One region of the Pseudoalteromonas sp. Bsw20308 genome, then DNA from elsewhere that is predicted to be linked to it. Evidence: predicted binding sites of a transcription regulator. Region 1 holds the regulator's gene; each other region holds the start of a gene.
What was found. The regulator FliA, encoded in region 1, starts transcription of late flagellar genes. The targets are predictions, from matches to a motif close to CTAAAGNTNNNNNNNNNNNNGCCGATA.
Positions count from the first base shown of each region.

Region 2: a site for FliA is predicted at 2,841-2,867, ahead of pomA (flagellar motor protein PomA). Genes of this name have one in related genera too.
Region 3: a site for FliA is predicted at 5,827-5,853, ahead of D172_RS02590 (DUF3530 family protein). Genes of this name have one in related genera too.

Region 1 is NZ_CP013138.1:3,022,489-3,029,229, reverse strand. Features, by position in the region: gene flhF (flagellar biosynthesis protein FlhF) at 1-1,365, shown strand, start outside; gene D172_RS13360 (MinD/ParA family ATP-binding protein) at 1,358-2,218, shown strand; gene D172_RS13355 (RNA polymerase sigma factor FliA) at 2,245-2,955, shown strand; gene cheY (chemotaxis response regulator CheY) at 2,996-3,379, shown strand; gene D172_RS13345 (protein phosphatase CheZ) at 3,397-4,164, shown strand; gene D172_RS13340 (chemotaxis protein CheA) at 4,180-6,369, shown strand; gene D172_RS13335 (protein-glutamate methylesterase/protein-glutamine glutaminase) at 6,431-6,741, shown strand, end outside.
Region 2 is NZ_CP013138.1:3,229,009-3,235,749, reverse strand. Features, by position in the region: gene dxs (1-deoxy-D-xylulose-5-phosphate synthase) at 1-1,367, opposite strand, end outside; gene ispA ((2E,6E)-farnesyl diphosphate synthase) at 1,473-2,360, opposite strand; gene D172_RS14315 (exodeoxyribonuclease VII small subunit) at 2,363-2,605, opposite strand; gene pomA (flagellar motor protein PomA) at 2,928-3,695, shown strand; gene D172_RS14305 (flagellar motor protein MotB) at 3,698-4,618, shown strand; gene D172_RS14300 (hypothetical protein) at 4,789-5,280, shown strand; gene D172_RS14295 (DNA topoisomerase III) at 5,342-6,741, shown strand, end outside.
Region 3 is NZ_CP013138.1:606,659-613,399, forward strand. Features, by position in the region: gene lptD (LPS assembly protein LptD) at 1-2,212, opposite strand, end outside; gene D172_RS02575 (aminoglycoside phosphotransferase family protein) at 2,325-3,326, shown strand; gene murU (N-acetylmuramate alpha-1-phosphate uridylyltransferase MurU) at 3,323-3,982, shown strand; gene djlA (co-chaperone DjlA) at 4,012-4,878, shown strand; gene D172_RS02590 (DUF3530 family protein) at 4,861-5,751, opposite strand; gene rluA (bifunctional tRNA pseudouridine(32) synthase/23S rRNA pseudouridine(746) synthase RluA) at 5,885-6,538, opposite strand; gene rapA (RNA polymerase-associated protein RapA) at 6,719-6,741, opposite strand, start outside.

The DNA of each region.
Region 1 (6,741 bases):
GTAGCCGCAGTTGATTATGAAAAAGCGGCCCCTAAATCAGTTGCACAGCCGCAAAATACTTTAGCGCGTGCGGATGACTCAGCACAATCACACAGTATACATAATTTTGTAAAGCCAGAGCCACAACGCCCTAAAGCGGCTCCCCAAGCTAGGGTTGCAGATAGTTTAGAAGCTTTACTAGAGCGTCAATCTCCTCGCCCACGTTCACCTGAATTAGCATCAATGTTTTCTCAATCGGGTATTGAAACGACCGATAATTATCAAGAGCCCGTTGTCAAACCTCGCTCAGCGAATATGTTTGCTCGCGAAGATATTGCACCAACACGTCCACAGACCCAAGCCGATAGTTTAGGTTTTGATGACCTAGATCGTGATTTTGATGATCTAGATAGCCCTGTAACACCTCAAGCGCACGTTAAAAATAATGAAAGTGAAGAAATGACGTCAATGCGTGAAGAAATGAACGCTATTCGTCAATTGCTAGAGCACCAAGTATCAGGTTTAATGCAACAAGATATGGCACGCCGTGACCCCACACGTGCTTGTATGATTGACCGTTTAGTTGGTATGGGAATCGATAAAGAAGTTGCAGAACAAATGGCGTGTTTTGTACCTGATGACGTATCTCGCCAACAAGGTTGGAAGGCTTTGTTAACAATGGTCGAAGACCAGATGCAAACTACGAATAATGAAATACTACGTCAAGGTGGTGTTTACGCATTGGTAGGCCCAACTGGTGTGGGGAAAACGACAACAGTTGCAAAGTTAGCTGCTTTAGGCGCACAGAAATACGGTGCAGATAAAGTGGCGCTAATAACCACCGATACATACAGAATTGGTGCTTATGAGCAACTTGCAACATACGGTCGAATTATCGGTTGTGGAGTAAAGCAGGTTAAAGATGCTAATGAATTAGCTGAAGTTTTATACCATTTACGAAATAAACGTCTAGTATTAATTGATACAGCAGGTATGAGTCAACGAGACTTACGTTTAACAGAGCAATTGAATACGCTTATGCGCAATCAACGTGTTGATATTCGTAGTTATTTAGTATTAAGTGCAACAGCGCAAATAAATGTCTTGCAAGAAACAGTACGACACTTCAAAAAAGTGCAGTTAAGTGGTTGTATTTTCACCAAGTTGGATGAATCTTTAAGTTTAGGTGAGATTATTAGTATTGCGATTCAAAATCGCCTTCCAATAGGGTATCTTACTAATGGTCAACGAGTTCCAGAAGACATTCGTGTTGCAAATGCAGAAAAACTAGTAAAAAAAGCTGAGCAATTGTATTTGAAAAGAATAAAAGCACAACATTCACGACACCAAGCAGTGGCGTCGAGCACAGTAGGGATGTATGATTAACACAGTATTAGATCAAGCAAGCGGCCTGCGCAAAATGAGTCAAAACAATAACAACGGCGTAAAAGTTATCGCTGTTACTGGTGGCAAGGGTGGTGTAGGTAAAACAAATGTTTCACTTAACACGGCAATAGCATTAGGCCAGCAAGGTAATCGAGTTTTAGTACTTGATGCCGACTTAGGTCTAGCGAACTGTGATGTGATGCTCGGATTACGGGTTGAACGTAATTTATCACATGTACTTTCTGGTGAGTGTGAACTCGATGAGATTTTAGTTGAAGGTCCTGCAGGAATTAAAATTGTACCAGCGACCTCTGGTTCTCAGAGTATGGTGGAATTATCACCGTCTGAACATGCAGGCCTTATACGCGCTTTTAGCGAATTAAATACCGAATTTGATATCTTAATTGTAGATACCGCTGCGGGTATTTCAGATATGGTACTGAGTTTTTCTCGTGCTGCTCAAGATGTAATGGTTGTAGTGTGCGACGAACCGACTTCAATCACAGATGCTTATGCACTTATTAAAGTGTTAAGTCGTGAGCATGGGGTGTATAAATTCAAAATTGTAGCTAATATGGTTCGTAGTATGCGTGAAGGTCATGAGTTATTTGCAAAACTTTCAAAAGTAACGGACCGATTTTTAGATGTGTCAATGGAGTTGGTTGCAACAATCCCCTATGACGAAAATATGCGTAAGGCAACTCGCCGTCAAAAAGTGATTGTAGAACTTTTTCCTAGTTCTCCTGCTTCAGTTGCCTTTAAAGCACTGGCGACAAGAGCAGTGAAATGGCCTATACCTAACCAACCTTCAGGACATTTAGAGTTTTTTATAGAGAAGCTAGTTAACGGCTAATTATGACAACATTGGTAAATAGAGCTATGGGATATCAATCAACACAAAATTTAAATGTGATTGTTGAAAAACATGCATCGCTAGTCAAAAAAGTGGCATGTCATTTAATTGCTCGTTTGCCTCCAAGTGTCCAACTTGATGACCTAATTCAGTCGGGTATGATAGGCCTAATTGAAGCATCAAAAAACTTTGATGCAACCAAAGGCGCAAGTTTTGAAACGTTCGCGGGAATACGAATTCGCGGTGCCATGCTTGATGAAATGCGCCGTGGTGACTGGGCTCCTCGGTCGGTTCATAGAAAAAGCCGTCTTGTAGCCGAGACGATTGCTGGATTAGAAAGTAACTTAAATCGTGAACCAACCGATATAGAAGTTGCTGAAAAACTTGAAATTTCGTTAAATGAGTACCATCATATTTTAAACGATGTAAACACAAGTAAAGTGTTAGGCATCGAAGACCTCGGGGTCGATGAAGATGTTATTACCACGGCTGGCCAAGATTTAACGCTAGACAAACCGTTTAATAACGTTAAAAATGAACGATTTAATGAATCATTATTAAATGCTATCAAGTCATTACCAGAACGAGACGCAATGGTACTTTCTTTGTACTATAACGATGAAATGAATTTAAAAGAAATTGGACATATACTCGATGTAAGTGAATCGCGTGTAAGTCAGATACATGGTCAGGCGATGATTAAGCTAAAAGCAAAAATCAATGACTGGATAAACTAGTAGTAAGTAAATACAGGTTAAGACCTCACTGGAGGATGTTTTGGATAAAAACATGAAAATTCTTGTTGTTGATGATTTTTCGACAATGAGACGTATTATTAAAAATCTATTGCGCGACTTAGGCTTTACCAACGTCCAAGAAGCGGATGACGGCTCTACAGCCTTACCCATGTTACAAAATCAAGTTTTTGATTTTGTGGTAACAGATTGGAACATGCCAGGAATGCAAGGTATTGATCTTTTGAGAGCGATAAGGGCTGACGATAAATTAAAACACCTTCCTGTTTTAATGGTGACAGCTGAAGCTAAAAAAGAACAAATAATAGCAGCGGCTCAAGCTGGTGTTAATGGCTATATTGTAAAACCATTTACAGCTGGCACATTAAAAACTAAATTAGAAAAAGTGTTCGAACGCTTAGGTTAATAATAGGGGAAAGGCTTATGCCAGCACCTGCTGCGCCTCGGATAACGTTAGAACAAGCTCGTCAGCTCGTCACTTTTTTAGAAAATGGCGAACATGATAAAGCTGATCAACTAATTTTAGATACTGCATCTAAAGAGCAGTCAGAAATATTTGACGAAGTGGGAAAGTTGACGCGTCAACTACATGAAGCTTTAAAAGGCTTTGAGCTAGACACGCGCCTAACAGATCTCACTAACGACGCTATACCTGATGCTAAAAAACGGCTTAATTATGTCATTGAGATGACAGAAAATGCTGCAAATAAAACCATGGATGCGGTTGAGGCGAGTTTACCGATAGCACAACAGTTAGCGGATGAAATATCCCATATCAAACCGACATGGGACCGTCTAATGAGTCGTGAAATTGAACTCGGTGAATTTAAAGTACTGTGCCACAGCATTGATAAATTCATGAGCAGTTCTCATCATAAAACTGATGAGTTACAAAGCTTCATGACTAACATATTAATGGCCCAAGATTATCAAGATTTGACAGGTCAAGTAATTCGCCGAATTATAGAACTTGTTAGGGAAGTTGAAGAAAGCTTACTTCATCTTTTAACTGCTTTTTCTGAACAAGATATCAGTAAAGCAGTCACCCTAAAACCACAAAAAATAGATGACCCAGTTGACCCAGAAACATTAGCAGGTCCTGAAGGGCCTATTATTGATAAAGAATCACGTAATGATGTTGTGTCTGATCAAGATGAAGTCGATGATCTTTTATCAAGTTTGGGCTTCTAAGAGGAGAGTAACTGCATGTTTGAAGTCGATGAAGATATTTTACAAGACTTTCTTGTAGAAGCAGGAGAAATCCTTGAGCTTTTATCTGAACAGTTAGTTGAACTGGAAAACAATCCAGAAGATACCGAGTTGCTAAATGCTATATTTAGAGGCTTTCATACCGTAAAAGGCGGTGCTGGATTCTTAGCTATGACTGAGCTTGTTGACGCATGTCACGGCGCAGAAAATGTATTCGACTTGTTAAGGCAGGGCGTTCGTTCTGTTAATTCTGAGCTAATGGATGTTATCTTACAAGCACTTGATACTATCAATGAAATGTTTGCGACGATTCAAAATCGTGATAAACCAGAACCTGCGGATCCTCAACTACTTGAAGTTTTACATAAGTTAGGTCTCCCCCCCACAGAAGACGAGTTATCAGGTACTTCTCCTGAAGTTGTTGTAGAACAGCCTCAAGAAGCCGCTGAAGCACAAACTCCCAGTACTGATGGTGCGGACCCTTTTGCTTTTGATGAGCTGTTTAGTGGCCCAACTTCATCTGAAACTGACTCTCAAATTGATGAAATTACAGAGGATGAGTTTGAAAACCTACTTGATGAATTACATGGTACAAGCCAAGAATCGGCAGTAAAAGCCCCCACAAATAGTCATGATTTGAATGGTGATATTACAGACGATGAGTTTGATAATTTACTAGACGAGCTTCATGGTGTTGGCAGTTTCGGCTCTGTTGCAGCGCAAGAAAGTAATGTTACACCTGATGTACAAAAGCCATCGCCTTCGACTAACAATACAGATTCATCGAACGATGATATCAGTGATGATGAATTTGAATCACTGTTAGATGAACTTCATGGTAAGGGAACTGCACCTAAATCTTTAGAAAGCACTCCTGCGATTGCTGAAAAACCAGCCGCAAAACAAGCTGTTCCTAAGCCCAAAGCAGCCCCAGTACCAAAAGTTGAAGCATTAAAACCAGTACCTGCAAAACCTGCTGAAAAAACAGCTGCTGCTGCTCCAAAAAAGGCTACTGCACCAACTGCTGAAACGACAGTGCGTGTTGACACTAAACGCTTAGATCAAATTATGAATATGGTCGGTGAATTGGTACTTGTTCGTAACCGCTTAGTTAGCTTGGCTACGAATTCTGAAAGCGAAGCAATGGGTAAAGCTATATCTAACTTAGATGTTGTTACTGCTGATATTCAAGGTGCGGTTATGCAAACCCGCATGCAACCAATTAAAAAAGTGTTTGGCCGATTTCCTCGAGTTGTTCGTGATTTAGCACGCAGCTTAAATAAAGACATTAATCTATTATTAGTTGGTGAAGAGACTGATTTAGATAAAAATTTGGTTGAGGCATTAGCCGACCCTTTAGTGCATTTAGTGCGTAACTCTGTTGATCACGGTATTGAAATGCCAGATTTTCGTGAGGCTGCTGGAAAACCAAGAACAGGTACTGTTACGTTATCAGCATCTCAGCAAGGCGATCATATTTTACTTACCATTAAAGATGATGGTGCTGGTATGGATGCTGAGAAGCTGAAAAAAATAGCGATTAGTAAAGGTGTTCTTGATCACGACCAAGCAAGCCGGCTTTCTGATACTGAAGCATATAATTTAATTTTTGCACCTGGTTTTTCAACAAAAGAAGAGATTTCGGATATTTCAGGTCGTGGCGTTGGTATGGATGTAGTTAAAACCAAAATTACCCAACTTAATGGCTCAGTAAGTATTCAGTCAGAGTTAGGTGTTGGGACTACTTTAGAGATAAAAGTACCATTAACTCTCGCTATCTTGCCGACCTTAATGGTTGTTGTTGGAGAGCAAACATTTGCATTACCACTTGCGGGTGTTAGCGAAATATTCCACCTCGATTTAACTAAAACGAATGTTGTTGATAGTCAATTGACAATTATTGTGCGCAAAAAAGCAATTCCATTGTTTTATCTTGAGCATTGGCTAGTTAAAGGCGCTGACCGCTCTCAGCGTAAAGCACATGGTCATGTAGTTATTGTCCAAATTGGTACACAACAAGTAGGCTTTGTCGTAGATTCGTTAATAGGGCAAGAGGAAGTTGTAATAAAACCTCTTGATGCTTTATTACAAGGAACACCCGGTATGGCTGGTGCTACAATTACTTCCGATGGTGGTATTGCACTTATTTTAGATGTACCAAATATGTTAAAACATTACGCGGGCTGATAATAAATAAAGTAGGTGCACTGTAAAAGTGCCCTACACTTCAATTTAATAAGAGAGCTAAATGGCCGTTAAAGTTTTAGTTGTTGATGATTCTAGCTTTTTTCGCCGCAGAGTGAGCGAAATACTTGAGCAAGACAGCGATATAAAAGTAATAGGTTTTGCTGTGAATGGCAGAGAAGCTGTTGAAAAAACAGCTGAACTACGCCCTGACATGATTACAATGGATGTAGAAATGCCTGTGCTTGACGGTATTAGCGCAGTTAAAGAAATAATGTCGAGTAATCCGACACCAATTTTAATGTTTTCTTCACTAACTCGAGATGGTGCAACGGCAACGCTTGATGCATTAGATGCCGGAGCAATGGATTTTTT
Region 2 (6,741 bases), 210 kb from region 1:
TCGTTAGTGTCGCTTGGTGCCATAATGACCATATTTGGAATACAGCGCATAAAGCTTAAATCGTACGCACCTTGGTGAGTTTCACCATCGGCTCCAACAATGCCTGCCCGGTCAATGGCAAATAATACAGGTAAGTTTTGCAGTGCAACATCATGTATTAATTGGTCATATGCACGTTGTAAAAAGCTTGAGTAAATAGCCACAACAGGCTTTAAACCTTCACAGGCAAAACCAGCAGCTAAAGTAACAGCATGCTGCTCTGCAATGGCCACATCAAAATACTGGTCAGGGAATTCTTTAGAAAAACGCACCATACCTGAGCCTTCGCGCATTGCTGGCGTAATCGCCATTAAATTGCTGTCTTGCTCTGCCATATCGCATAACCAATCGCCAAATACTTTTGAAAAAGTAGCTGCACTAGGTTTAGATTTAGGTAAGCTAGTTGTGCTTGGGTCAAATTTTGGTACGCCATGATAGCCAATCGGATCGGCTTCAGCTGGTTTATAACCCTTACCTTTTTGCGTTTTTATATGTAAAAGTTGCGGACCTTTTAAATTACGCATATTACGTAATGTATCTACAAGCATGTTTACATCGTGACCATCAATTGGGCCGATGTAATTTAGGCCTAATTCTTCAAAGAAGGTACCTGGGATCATCATGCCTTTAATATGCTCTTCCATTTTACTGGCAAGTTGCTTTACCGGAGGCACGCCTGAGAGTAACTTTTTGCTACCTTCACGAATGTTAGTGTAAAAGCTACCTGATAAAATTCGGGCAAAGTGATTTGTTAAGGCGCCAACATTTTCAGAAATCGACATTTCGTTATCATTTAAAATAATAAGCATGTCTGATTTTACATCACCTAAATGATTCATCGCTTCAAATGCCATGCCTGCGGTTATTGCTCCGTCACCGATAATGGCTACAGATTTTCGACCTTTGCCTTCTTTTTGGGCGGCAATAGACATACCTAAAGCGGCTGAAATAGAGGTGCTTGAATGACCTACGCTAAACGTATCGTATTGGCTTTCATCGCGAAAAGGAAAAGGGTGTAAACCGTCTTTTTGGCGAATAGTGTGCATTTGGTCGCGACGACCTGTAAGGATTTTATGTGGATAAGCTTGATGACCCACATCCCAAACTAGGCGATCGTCTGGAGTGTTATAAACATAATGCAGCGCAACGGTTAGTTCAACCGTCCCTAAACCAGACGCTAGATGACCGCTACTTTGCGATACTGAGTTGAGTAAATAATCGCGCAGCTCATTGCTAAATGCAGGGAGTTTATCTTGCGCTAAATCACGCAATTGGGCTGGCTCGTCAACCAAATTAAGTAATGGATACTTGCTACTATCAAGTGTCATGGTTTTATATATATCCTTCGCTAACATTAATTAATCCAAAGCTTTTACGAATAATTAATGTTGAGTAATAATGTCAGTGTTAATTGCAATACGTATGAGTAATAATTAGTGGTCACGCTCAATTAGGTAATTTGCCAGCGATGCAAGAAGTGTGGTGTCTGCATCTATATTTGCCAACGCTTCATGGGCTTGTTGTATTAAGTTTTGTGCCTTTTCTTTAGCGCCTAGCATACCTAATAACGCAGGGTATGTCGCTTTATTCGCGGCAATATCGGAGCCTTGTGGTTTACCTAAAGTAACCGTATCGCCTTCAACATCTAAAATGTCGTCGTGTACTTGAAATGCAAGCCCTATAGCATACCCAAAAACGCTTAAGTTTTCTAAGGTTTGTTCATCAACATTTTCGCTGCACAGTGCACCAAGTGTAATTGCGCAATTAATAAGTGCGCCAGTTTTTAGCTTATGTATTCGCTCAAGTTCTTGTACTGTAATTATTTTATCAGTGGCTGCAATATCTAAACCTTGACCTGAAACCATTCCTTCAAGGCCTGATGCGTGGGCGAGTGCCGCTATCATTTTTACCTGTGTTTGAGCAGAGCAGTTAAAACTATGTTTAGCAATTAGTTCAAAAGCTAAAGTTTGAAGAGCATCGCCGGCTAAAATTGCTTGGGCTTCACCATAAACTATATGACAAGTTGGTCGACCACGACGCAGATCGTCGTCATCCATAGCAGGTAAGTCATCATGTACTAGCGAGTAACTGTGTATGCATTCAATAGCTGCTGCTAATATATCTAAATCTTTTTTGTCTGCCCCTAATATTTTGCCTGTTGCGTAGACTAAAAATGGGCGCAGCCTTTTTCCACCATTAAACAAACTGTAATGAGTTGCTTCTTTTATTGCTCTATCACTATCAAGTGCTTGTTCAAAATAAAGGTTTAGTGCTGATGCAACGTCTATTTGAGCACGCTCAATATGTTCTTTAATGCTCACCGCTATTCCATATCATTATCAAAGTTTGTAAGTACTGATTTATCGCCATTACCCATTAAAATAGATACCTTTTGTTCTGCTTGCTTGAGTTTACCAGATGAAGCGTTAGCTAGAGCAATACCGCGTTCAAACTGCTTCAATGACTGCTCAAGCGATAAATCACCTTGTTCCATATCACTAACAATTATTGATAATTCTTCTAGTGCTTCTTCGAAACTTAAGTTTTCAGGTTTTTTAGTCGCCATCTTATTTCAGCTTACTTGATAAATTTAGGAGCCAATTTTAGGGGGAATGCTAAACTAGGTCAAAGAATGATATGTTTTTTTCTTCTATTACGGCTAAATGTTACTTTATGTGGATTAATAAAGCCTTAATTACGGTCATACTGATATCATTTAAATGATTAATCGTTATATTAACATTGTAACTTTGTTTAAAAATAATCTTGGAATTGTTTTTTATGTTTATTTTCATATATGACTCAAGCAATTTAGCATGTTGCCGATAAGCAGTTAATAATAAAAGTTTTACAATAAGGCCTTAGTGCATGAAACCTCTGGAGGTAATGTGGATTTAGCAACCATAATAGGGATCCTTGGCGCAATTGGCTTAATTGTCATGTCCATGTTTATGAGTAGTAGTGGTGAAATGGCCATGTTTTACAATACCCCTTCAGTGGTAATTGTATTTGGTGGCTCTATATTTATAGTTTTATCTAATTACACCATGGGACAATTTTTTGGGATAGGTAAAGTTGCCGCTAAAGCTTTCATGTTTAAAATTGAATCGCCGGAAGAGTTAATTGAAAAAGCGGTTGAACTTGCAGATTCAGCTCGAAAGGGCGGTTTTCTGGCGCTTGAGGAAGCTGAAATACCAAATCAATTTATGCGTAAAGGTGTAGATATGCTAGTTGATGGTCACGATGCTGACGTTGTTAGAGCGACCTTACAAAAAGATATCACTTTAACTTCAACACGACATGAAATGGGCGCAGGCTTATTTAAAGCGATGGCCGATATTGCTCCTGCAATGGGTATGATTGGTACGCTTATTGGTTTAGTTGCTATGTTATCGAATATGGACGATCCAAAATCAATTGGTCCTTCAATGGCTGTTGCACTATTAACTACCTTATACGGTGCCTTTTTAGCAAACGTAGTGGCTATCCCTATTCAAGTTAAATTGGAACTTCGTAAAGACGAAGAGGCGATGAATCAACGTTTGATTTTAGATGCAGTTTTAGGTATCCAAGATGGTCAAAATCCAAAAGTGATTGAAGGTATTTTGAAGAACTACTTAGCTGAATCAAAACGTAAAGTTGATACTGAGGAGTAACCATGTCTGAGCAAGAGTGTAAATGTCCGCCTCCTGGTTTACCTGCTTGGATGGGGACCTTTGCCGACTTAATGTCTTTACTGATGTGCTTTTTTGTACTCTTGCTTGCATTTTCTGAAATGGATGTACTTAAATTTAAACAAATAGCAGGCTCGATGAAGTTTGCTTTCGGTGTACAAAACAAAATAGAAGTAAAAGATATTCCCAAAGGTACCTCGGTTATTGCAATGGAGTTTACGCCAGGTAAACCAGAACCTACACCAATTGAAACTATTCAGCAGCAAACCGTAGAAATGACTCAGCAAATGCTTGAATTTCAAGCCGGTGATGAAAGTTCAGCTGGCGGCAGGCAAGAACAACGAGGTGATAAACGTGGTGGTGAGTCTCGGAGCACTTCGCAGGAAAAATCTTCAGAGCAGGCTATTTCAGCAGCGGATCAAGAACAAACAAACGAGCTTGTTAAAAAAATCGCGCAGCAGCTTGAAAAGCAAATTATTGATGGTGCAATAGAGCTTGAGTCTTTAGGGCAGCAAATAATTATTCGTATTAGAGAAAACGGTTCCTTTCCTTCAGGTAGTGCATTTTTACAACCTAAGTTTAAACCTATAATTCAAGATATCGGTGTTCTTTTAAAAGATGTGCCAGGAGAGATTACAGTTTCAGGGCATACCGATGATTTTCAGGTGTCGAATGAACTGTATGTTAATAATTGGGATTTATCATCTAAACGTGCTGTGGCTGTTGCAAGTGAATTACAAAAAGTACAAGGCTTTGACAAAACTCGGATGATGGTTGTTGGGCGAGCTGAAACAAGACCTCTTGTACCAAATGATACAGATGAAGACCGCCGTCGTAACAGGCGTGTAGAGATTTCTATTTTACAAGGTAAGGCAAAAGAGTCAGCACCTATTGATGTTAGGTAACTTTACTTGGCAAATACGTTTATTTATCATAAAGTAAGCTTTCAATAACAAATGTAACGGAGTCAGCCATGAAGAATATCGATAAATTTAGTTATATGCCAGGTAATGGCGGTGGTAATGACGATAATGATGATAAAGAACCTGATAAAAAATAGGCTGAGTGTAATATTTTGCCTGAATGGTTTGAAAGTATTTCTAGGTTACTCGAGAGTAGCTGGGTTTTTATATTAAGCCCTGCTATTTTTGTGTTTTACCTACGCAAAGATCACCTTGCATTACGCTTTGTGTTGGTTACTGCTGTATTTTTTTTTTATGGAGCGTTGATCAACGACTATTTAAAAGAGTTCGATAGCAGTACTTATATATATCGTTACGTTATTTGGGCATTTAATGATCTTGCTTGGATGGCTTTGATCGCCTATTTAGGAATAAAAGACAAAATTTATTTGTGGCAGTGTGTTATCGGTCAACTAGTTGTTATAAGTGCCCCTATTTTACAGCTATTTAGGTTGGTTGATCGCCATCTATGGGATCTTTCTTATAGTACATATATTTATAAAACCTTATTGCCTTTCATTAATATTGGTACCGTTGTTGTTTGTTACCTACCGCTAGTTTATTTCTTAAGTAACAAGCGCAATATTGCATCAAACGAACAATAAAATTTATAGCTTTAAACTAATGTGCTAGACTACTGTTTATATAAACAGTGGTGAGCAAGCTATGAAACTCTACATTGCAGAAAAACCTTCACTTGGACGCGCTATTGCTGATGCGTTACCAAAACCACATAAAAAACACGATGGCTATATAGAAGTTGCTAACGGTGATTGTGTCTCGTGGTGTATTGGGCATTTGCTAGAACAAGCAGAGCCTGATGATTATGATGAGCGCTTTAAAAAGTGGCAGTTTGATCACTTACCTATAATACCTGAGCAGTGGAAGTTAAAAGCCAAAACCAAAACTCGCAAACAGCTCACTGTTTTAAAAAAATTAATTAAACAAGCTTCGCAACTTATTCATGCTGGCGATCCAGACCGCGAAGGCCAGCTTCTGGTTGACCAAGTAATAGAAGAAGCTAAAATAAGTCAGGCTAAAAAGCAAAGTACGCAACGTTTACTCATTAGTGATTTAAATTTATCTGCGGTAAAAAAATCACTGGGCGTTATGCGTTCTAATCGAGATTTTATTCCGTTAAGTGTATCTGCTTTAGCGCGCTCTCGTGCGGATTGGTTATTTGGTATGAATTTAACGCGTGCATATACATTAGCTGGGCAAAAAGCAGGATTTGGTAATGTGCTTTCGGTAGGGCGGGTTCAAACCCCTATTTTAGGTCTTGTTGTTAATAGAGATAACGAAATAGCGAATTTTGTATCTAAGCCTTTTTACGATGTATTGGCGCATTTGTTTACTCCAGATAATCAACCATTCATAGCTAAGTGGGTTCCAAGCAAAGCATGTGAGCCACATCAAGATGAAGAAGGGCGAATACTTAACAAAGCTCTTGCAGAAAATGTTGCTTCACGCATTACAAAGCAAAGTGCTGAGCTTACTTCACTCGACCAAAAACAAAAAAAGCAAAGTGCTCCATTACCTTATAATTTATCTGCTCTGCAAATAGATGCCGCTAAAGCATTTGGTATGCCAGCTCAAAAAGTATTGGATATTTGCCAAATACTTTACGAACGTCATAAACTAATTACTTACCCACGCTCAGATAATCGTTATTTACCCAAAGATCACCATCAAGAAGCATCTGCTATTTTTAAGGCAATAAGTGCTAATGGTGGGCAAAGCAGTGAATTAGTAAACGGGGCTGATGTAAAAAAGCGTAGTAAATGTTTTAACGATTCAAAAGTGGCTGCCCATCATGCCATTGTGCCTACGGCTAAACAGTTAAAGTCAGCGAGTTTGAGCGGTGACGAAGCAAAGGTATATCAATTAATAAGCCGTCATTACTTAATTCAGTTTTATCCCGACTATATATATAACGAAACTAAAGCTGAGGTAATTATTGCTGGTGGGCTTTTTAAGGCAAATGCAAAGCAAGATGTAAGCTTGGGTTTTAAGGTGTTAATGGGTAAATCTGAATTAAAAGATGAAGCCTCGCTACCTCCTTTAAC
Region 3 (6,741 bases), 1.5 Mb from region 1:
AAATACCTTGTTGTAATAGTTTTTGTGCATCATAGCGGCTTTTACTACCCAGTCCTTTTAATACAAAATTAAAACCAATACTTGAGTCAAAAGTTGCTTGTTCTTGTCCTATTGACTGATTTAAGTCAGTTTCGATTTGGCGATGACCAGTAATTTGGAATGCCCAACAGCATGATTCATACTGTAATCCGCTCAATATTTCGATACTTCTGTTATTTTCAAGATCTCGATGATAGCTTGCAATAAATTGCCATTCGTCACTAATGGGAATACTTGTAAATACACCCGCTTGCTCGATTGTATTTCCTGAGACATCATTTGCATAGCGATGGTTCAATTGTACTAGCTGATTATTATCACCTTTGTAATCAAGTGTTACATTTGACTGAACCATTTGTTTACCATCTGTATCGTATTGAATACCTCCAGCAAGATACCAACGTCGATGCCAATGTAACATGGTTTGGGCTGCAAATAGTGCATTATAATTAGTGTCTGAGTTTAAACCTTGCTCTGTTGGTTTAGCTGAGTCACTTAAATAAAATATTTGTCCAGCGCTAAAGTTAAACACTTCTTCTTGTTTTTTATCAAACAAACGCGTTGTTGCACCCAATGTAAATTGGTTTGCAGCGGCAATACGGTCAACACCCGAAAATCGAGTGTCTCTAAATAAGCCATAGTAATCGTCTTGTAGCTTAGTTGTATCGAATAACCCAATATCAGATTGGTCTTTATTGGGGGTATATAAATACTGAACTTGAGGCTCCAAAGTTTGAATACCATCTTCAATAAAAGATGATGTATTACGTTCAAAATTTAGTTGAGAATATAAACGAACTTTAGGGATTGTACGTGATACGCTTTCGCTGTATTGCGTGCCATCTAAATCACCATGTTGTTTATAATTTGTTTGCAATAAACTTACTTCAGATAAAAACGACCATGCATGTTGTTTGTAATCAAAGCTAGCTTTAGGCTCTAAATGCACTCGCGTTGCTTGATCTATAATGGCTGAGTCGTTAGTAAAATGACTGATTTCGCCAGAAACTGTAAAATCAAAATTATCAATACGCCATGGGGCTGTTTGAGTAAAGTTGATTTGAGGTATAGCGGTATATGATTCTAAGTGATCACCGAGTACTTCAAAGTTTTGCACTTTAATATCTGTACGCCATGTCTCACCTAAGTGTGTTAGTGCGCCAGTTCGGTAAAGTTGGGTATCGGTTTTATTTGCATAGTTAGAATCAAGATCAGTAATGTAATTGTCATCACTTACGTTGGTAATATCTACATTAGCTCGCCAGCTCTCACCTAAATAACTTCTTTGTTGCCAATGAAACATATAACGTGAATCAAGAGTTGGCTCTGAATCGTCTTTATTTAAGTACTCTACACCGACCAAACCTTCATGTTGCTCAGTTAAGTACCGAAACTCTGTTTGCAGTTGCAAGCCTTTACGAGACATATAGCGCGGGGTAATAGTGGCATCAAAATTTGGCGCTATGTTCCAGTAATAAGGTGTAATTGTTTCAATACCATAGCGATCTGAGCTGGAAATATTAGGCTTTAGTAATCCTGATTTACGACGTTCATCGAGTGCAAATGTAAAATAAGGCAAATATAAAACAGGTGTATCAAGAATTCTTAGTATCGCATTGTGAGTTTCACCCCAGCCTTCCTCGCGGGATAAATTAATTTCGTCTGCTTCTATTTCCCATACAGGGCTTTGACCAGGACAAGCAGTAAAGCTTGCATTCATGAGCACTAAGCCAGAATCATTCACGGTCAGCTTTTCTGCACCACCTTTACCTTGTTGATCGGTTAAACTGTAATCTGCACCAAGTAGGCTAATTTCTGAGTTGCTTAAATCGGCGTTTAGCCCTTTGCTGCTTATTTGGCTAATTGTGTCACGGTAAGTAATTGGTCCGGTTGCATTTAATAAACCACGCTGTTTATCTATCAACGCAGTTTGTGCGGACAAACTCATATTAACGGTGTTAATATCAACATTACCGGTAAATTCAGCACTTTGAGTGCCGAGGAGCTCTACATCATCAGCTTTAATATCAACAGTACCAAGCTCAAGGCCCGGAAGTGGTTGCCAAGCTCTGGTTTGCATTGAAATGCCACAAAGGTTGTGCGTCAGTTCAGTTTCGGCAAGCGATGGTGCGCTAACTACGCTTAGCATCAATATGCCCCAGGTTTTGCTCATTTATTGACCTTAATGCTTTGTGATTAAATATAATTTACACATAATAAAGGAAAATAATGGCAAATACAGTAATTGACCTAATTAACTTAGTTAAAAATAGATATCTTATAAAATGACACGCTTTGATAATTTACAACAATTTATAAACACACACTTTAATACGCAGCCTACTTTGTTAAGTGCGATAACAGGAGATGCTAGTTTCCGTCGCTATTACCGTTTAACGTGCAGTAATGAGCATTTTATTGTGATGGATTCAGAACCCCAAAAAGTAAATAACGCGCCTTATATATCACTTAATAAGGTATTTACCGAGCAAGGCTTTTTACTTCCAAAAATAATTGCTAGCGACGAGCAGCAAGGCTTTTTTATACTAAGTGATTTAGGCAGTAAGCATTTGGCTGATATGCTAGATGATGAAAATCGTATTGAGTATTACAAAGCTTTAATAAGTTTAAGTGCTCAATGGGCAAAAACACCACCCTCAGCTGTTATGCAAGCTTACAATAAAGACTTTATAAAACTTGAGCTCGATATATTTAGTCAGTGGTTAGTAAACGACTTTATAGATGAATCCCCAACTGCAGCGTATCAAGCTATGTGGCAAACAAGCTGTGAGTTACTCACTCAGGCTATGCTTGTGCAGCCTACAGTAACCGTGCACCGTGATTATCACAGTCGAAATATTATGAATAGTAATGGCCTGTGGGCGATTATAGATTATCAAGATGCGGTACGTGGTCCGCTTTGTTACGATTTAGTATCGCTGCTTCGAGATTGCTATTTTAAACTTCCGGCAAAAGAGCTAACAAGCTTGCTTAATTTTGCTTATAGCGAGTTCACTGCTCAAAATTTAATGGTTAATACCTCATTTGATGAGTTTAAATATTGGTTTGATTTAACCGGTATTCAGCGCCACTTAAAAGCAGCTGGTATATTTTGTCGATTATATTTACGCGACGGGAAAACAGGTTATTTAGATAATATTTTACCCACACTTGATTATATTATTGAAGTGGCTGCTAATTATCCCGAGCTTAAAGCATTGAGTGATTGGACTAAACATACCATAGTGCCAAAAGTGACTGAAAAGTTAGCAAAGGAGCGCACATGAAAGCGTTGATTTTAGCCGCAGGACGCGGACAGAGGATGATGCCGCTAACACAGCATATGCCAAAGCCAATGTTAAAAGTAGCAGAAAAACCACTTATTGAGCATCATATAAATAACCTCAAAGCTGCCGGAATTACCGATATTGTAATAAACCTCGCTTGGCAAGGTGATAAAATAAAAGATTACTTTAACGATGGCAGTCAATTTGGGGTAAACATACTTTACAGTCAAGAAGTTGAAGGTGGTCTTGAAACTGCTGGCGGTATTATTCAGGCGCTACCTCTGCTTGGAGAGTCTTTCATTGTAGTTAATGGCGATGTATATACCGATTATGATGTAAGTGCGCTAATGCAGCTGCATTTGCAAGCGGGTGAGGCGCATATTGTGCTAATACAAAACCCACCACATAATCCAGATGGTGATTTTGCATTAAGTCATTTATCGCCAGAGAGTCAAAAGTATACATTCTCAGGGATCAGTCGGTATCAGGCTGATTTTTTCAAAGGGTTAACGCAAGGGAGGCGTCCTTTAGGGCCTATTTTACGTGAAAAGCTAAGTAAGCATTTAATCTCTACTGAGCTTTATATTGGTCAGTGGGATGATATAGGTACACCCGAACGTTTAAATGACTTAAACAAACGCCTTGCGGCGCATTAACTAAATTTTTTAAAAAGGCAGCATTATAAATGTGGGGAAAAATACTCGGTTTTTGTTTTGGCTTTATGTTTGGCAAAATTTTTGGTGCCATTTTAGGTTTATACCTTGGCCATTTATTTGATAAAAGCTTAAAAAGTAACTTTGATAAAGCGGGTGGCTTTTCAAGCTTGTTTAACGATGCAGATGTAAACGAGCGCCAAGCTTTGTTCTTTTCGAGCTGTTTTGCCGTAATGGGGCATATTGCTAAATCGAATGGCAGAGTTAGCGAAATGCATATAAAAGCCGCCAACTTGTTTATGGATGAAATGGGTTTGAAAGGCGAAGAGCGCCGCGAAGCACAGCAGGCTTTTCAGTCGGGTAAAGAGGGCGACTTCTCACTTAAAGAAACCGTGCACGACTTTAAAGAACGCTTTGCTAAGCGAAACGACTTGATGCAATTGTTTTTAGAAATACAAATTCAAATGGCATTCTCTGATGGGGTGTTAGCCGAACAAGAAAAGCAATTGTTAGCAGAGGTAAGTAAGCAGTTAGGGATTTCGAAAACGCATTTTGCATTTGTATTAAAACGCTATCAAGCAGAATTTAACTTTAGAAAGCAACAACAGCGCTTTAATCAACAGCAACAAAGCCAAGGGCAAAGTAGCAGCTACCGTGAAGGCTCGGGTCATCATGTCCCACCCAATAATAATATGAATCGTACACAGGCATTGGCGTTATTAGGGCTTAATGATGGTGTGACTGAGCGTGAGATAAAAGTAGCGTACCGTAAACTTATGTCCCAACATCACCCAGATAAATTGGTATCGCAAGGTTTACCAAAACACATGATGGAGCTTGCAGTTAAAAAGAGCCAAGATATTCAAGCAGCTTATGAATATTTAAAAAAGGCGGCGTAAAAAGCCGTCTATTTCTTTTGTTAGACGTGCGTGTTGATCCGGTTGATCGCGCAGGCCAAATAGCTGGCGTTGGCGATAATCAAATTTAGCATTTCGGTTAACCCAGCGTTGGCGATTTTTAAGGCTCATTAAAATATCATTGCTGTCATTAGTATAGTAAATATCGAGTAAAGCTGGCGTAACAAGTGACGTTGTTTGGCTCAAATCTTTATTACGTTTAGTATTAGGTAAGTAACTGCTTAAACTTATAAATGCATCTACTCTCTGTTCTGGAAAGTCGGCATAGTGCTCAAGTAATACGCCAGCACTGGTACCTTGTGCAATAACCACTACGTTACCTGGCTCTTGCATTGCAGTTTGGTATAGCGCATTAAAGCGAGCAATCAGATTTATTTTATAATTGTCGAGTACTTCATTAGTCACTTTTTCTAGAGCATTAACATAATGAGGTTCTGCATTTTTCTTCATATCTGCAGTCGCAGGCTCTGTGCTTGTAGCTGCATCAGGTGTCGTTGTTTCTGCAGGTATTTCTGTTGATGAGTCTGGTTTTTTGCTGGCTTGCCAGTCTATGTCGGGTACCGTCATTGCGTAAGTGGTATAGCCTAAGTTATTAAGTTCTTTTCGTAAAAAACTCATGCCAGCATTGTTTGTTGGCACTGATTGCCAGTCGGGTATAAGTAATACAACACCTCTAAAGTCGGCGCTCATATATTCGCTGTATAAACTCAAAAACTCGGTTTCACCTGCAAGTATTGATTTTATTTCGTCATCTGGAAGCAAGCGTTCAATATCGTTGTTTTCAATACTTGATAATGTAGGAGGGGCAATATGCTCTGCAGCTGTTACCTGTATGCTTAAAAATAGCGTACACATTAGTAATACGTTAAGTATACTTTTTAAAAACTGCGCAGATACCATAAGAAGCTCAAATAATGAATACTAATTAGGTATCGGCGTACTACGGTAAAAGTTTAGCACTATGGCTTAATAATCATTAATGCAATGATTAAAACTCAGGTTCGGCTTCAAATGTAAGTACTTGCTCAGTTGTAGGGTGCTTCAACTTCAGCATTTGTGCGTGTAATTGTAAGCGAGGAGCTGCGGCAAGTGCGTCTTTATGGGCATAGAGCCTATCACCTAAAATAGGATGTCCTAAACTTAGCATATGTACACGTAACTGATGTGAGCGCCCAGTTATTGGCGTTAGCTCTACACGGGTAGCATCGGCTTCGCGCTCAAGTATTTTAAAGTGCGTAAGCGATGGCTTACCATTTTCGTGATCAACCATTTGTTTTGGGCGATTAGGCCAATCACAAATAAGCGGCAGATCCACGGTTCCCGTATCGACCTCAAGCTGCCCAAATACACGTGCAATATAACGCTTAGCTGTTTCGCGTTCTTGAAACTGCATACTTAAATGCCTGTGCGCTACTTTATTCATAGCAAGGCAAAGTATGCCTGATGTTGCCATATCTAAACGATGAACTATTTTAGCTGTCGGAAAAACACGATTAACACGGTTAATTAAGCTGTCGGCGTGTTTAGGATCTTTACCCGGGACGGTTAATAACTCACTGGGTTTATTAACGATGAGCAAGTCGTCATCTTGATACAGTATTGTTAAATACGGATTCATTGGGGGATTGTAATTAACTAACACGGCCGACCTTAATGATTTTTAAGGGCGCTATTTTAGTGAATTAGTTACTTAGATACAAGATGGTGATTATGTAGATGAGTGCTAAATATAAAATAAAAAAGTGCGGTATAAATACCGCACTTTTTTTATGTTTTTTCATTAGTAATCTTTACTAACGAGCGACATCTTTAAATTGAAACCTTAGTGCGAAACCACTATTAGTC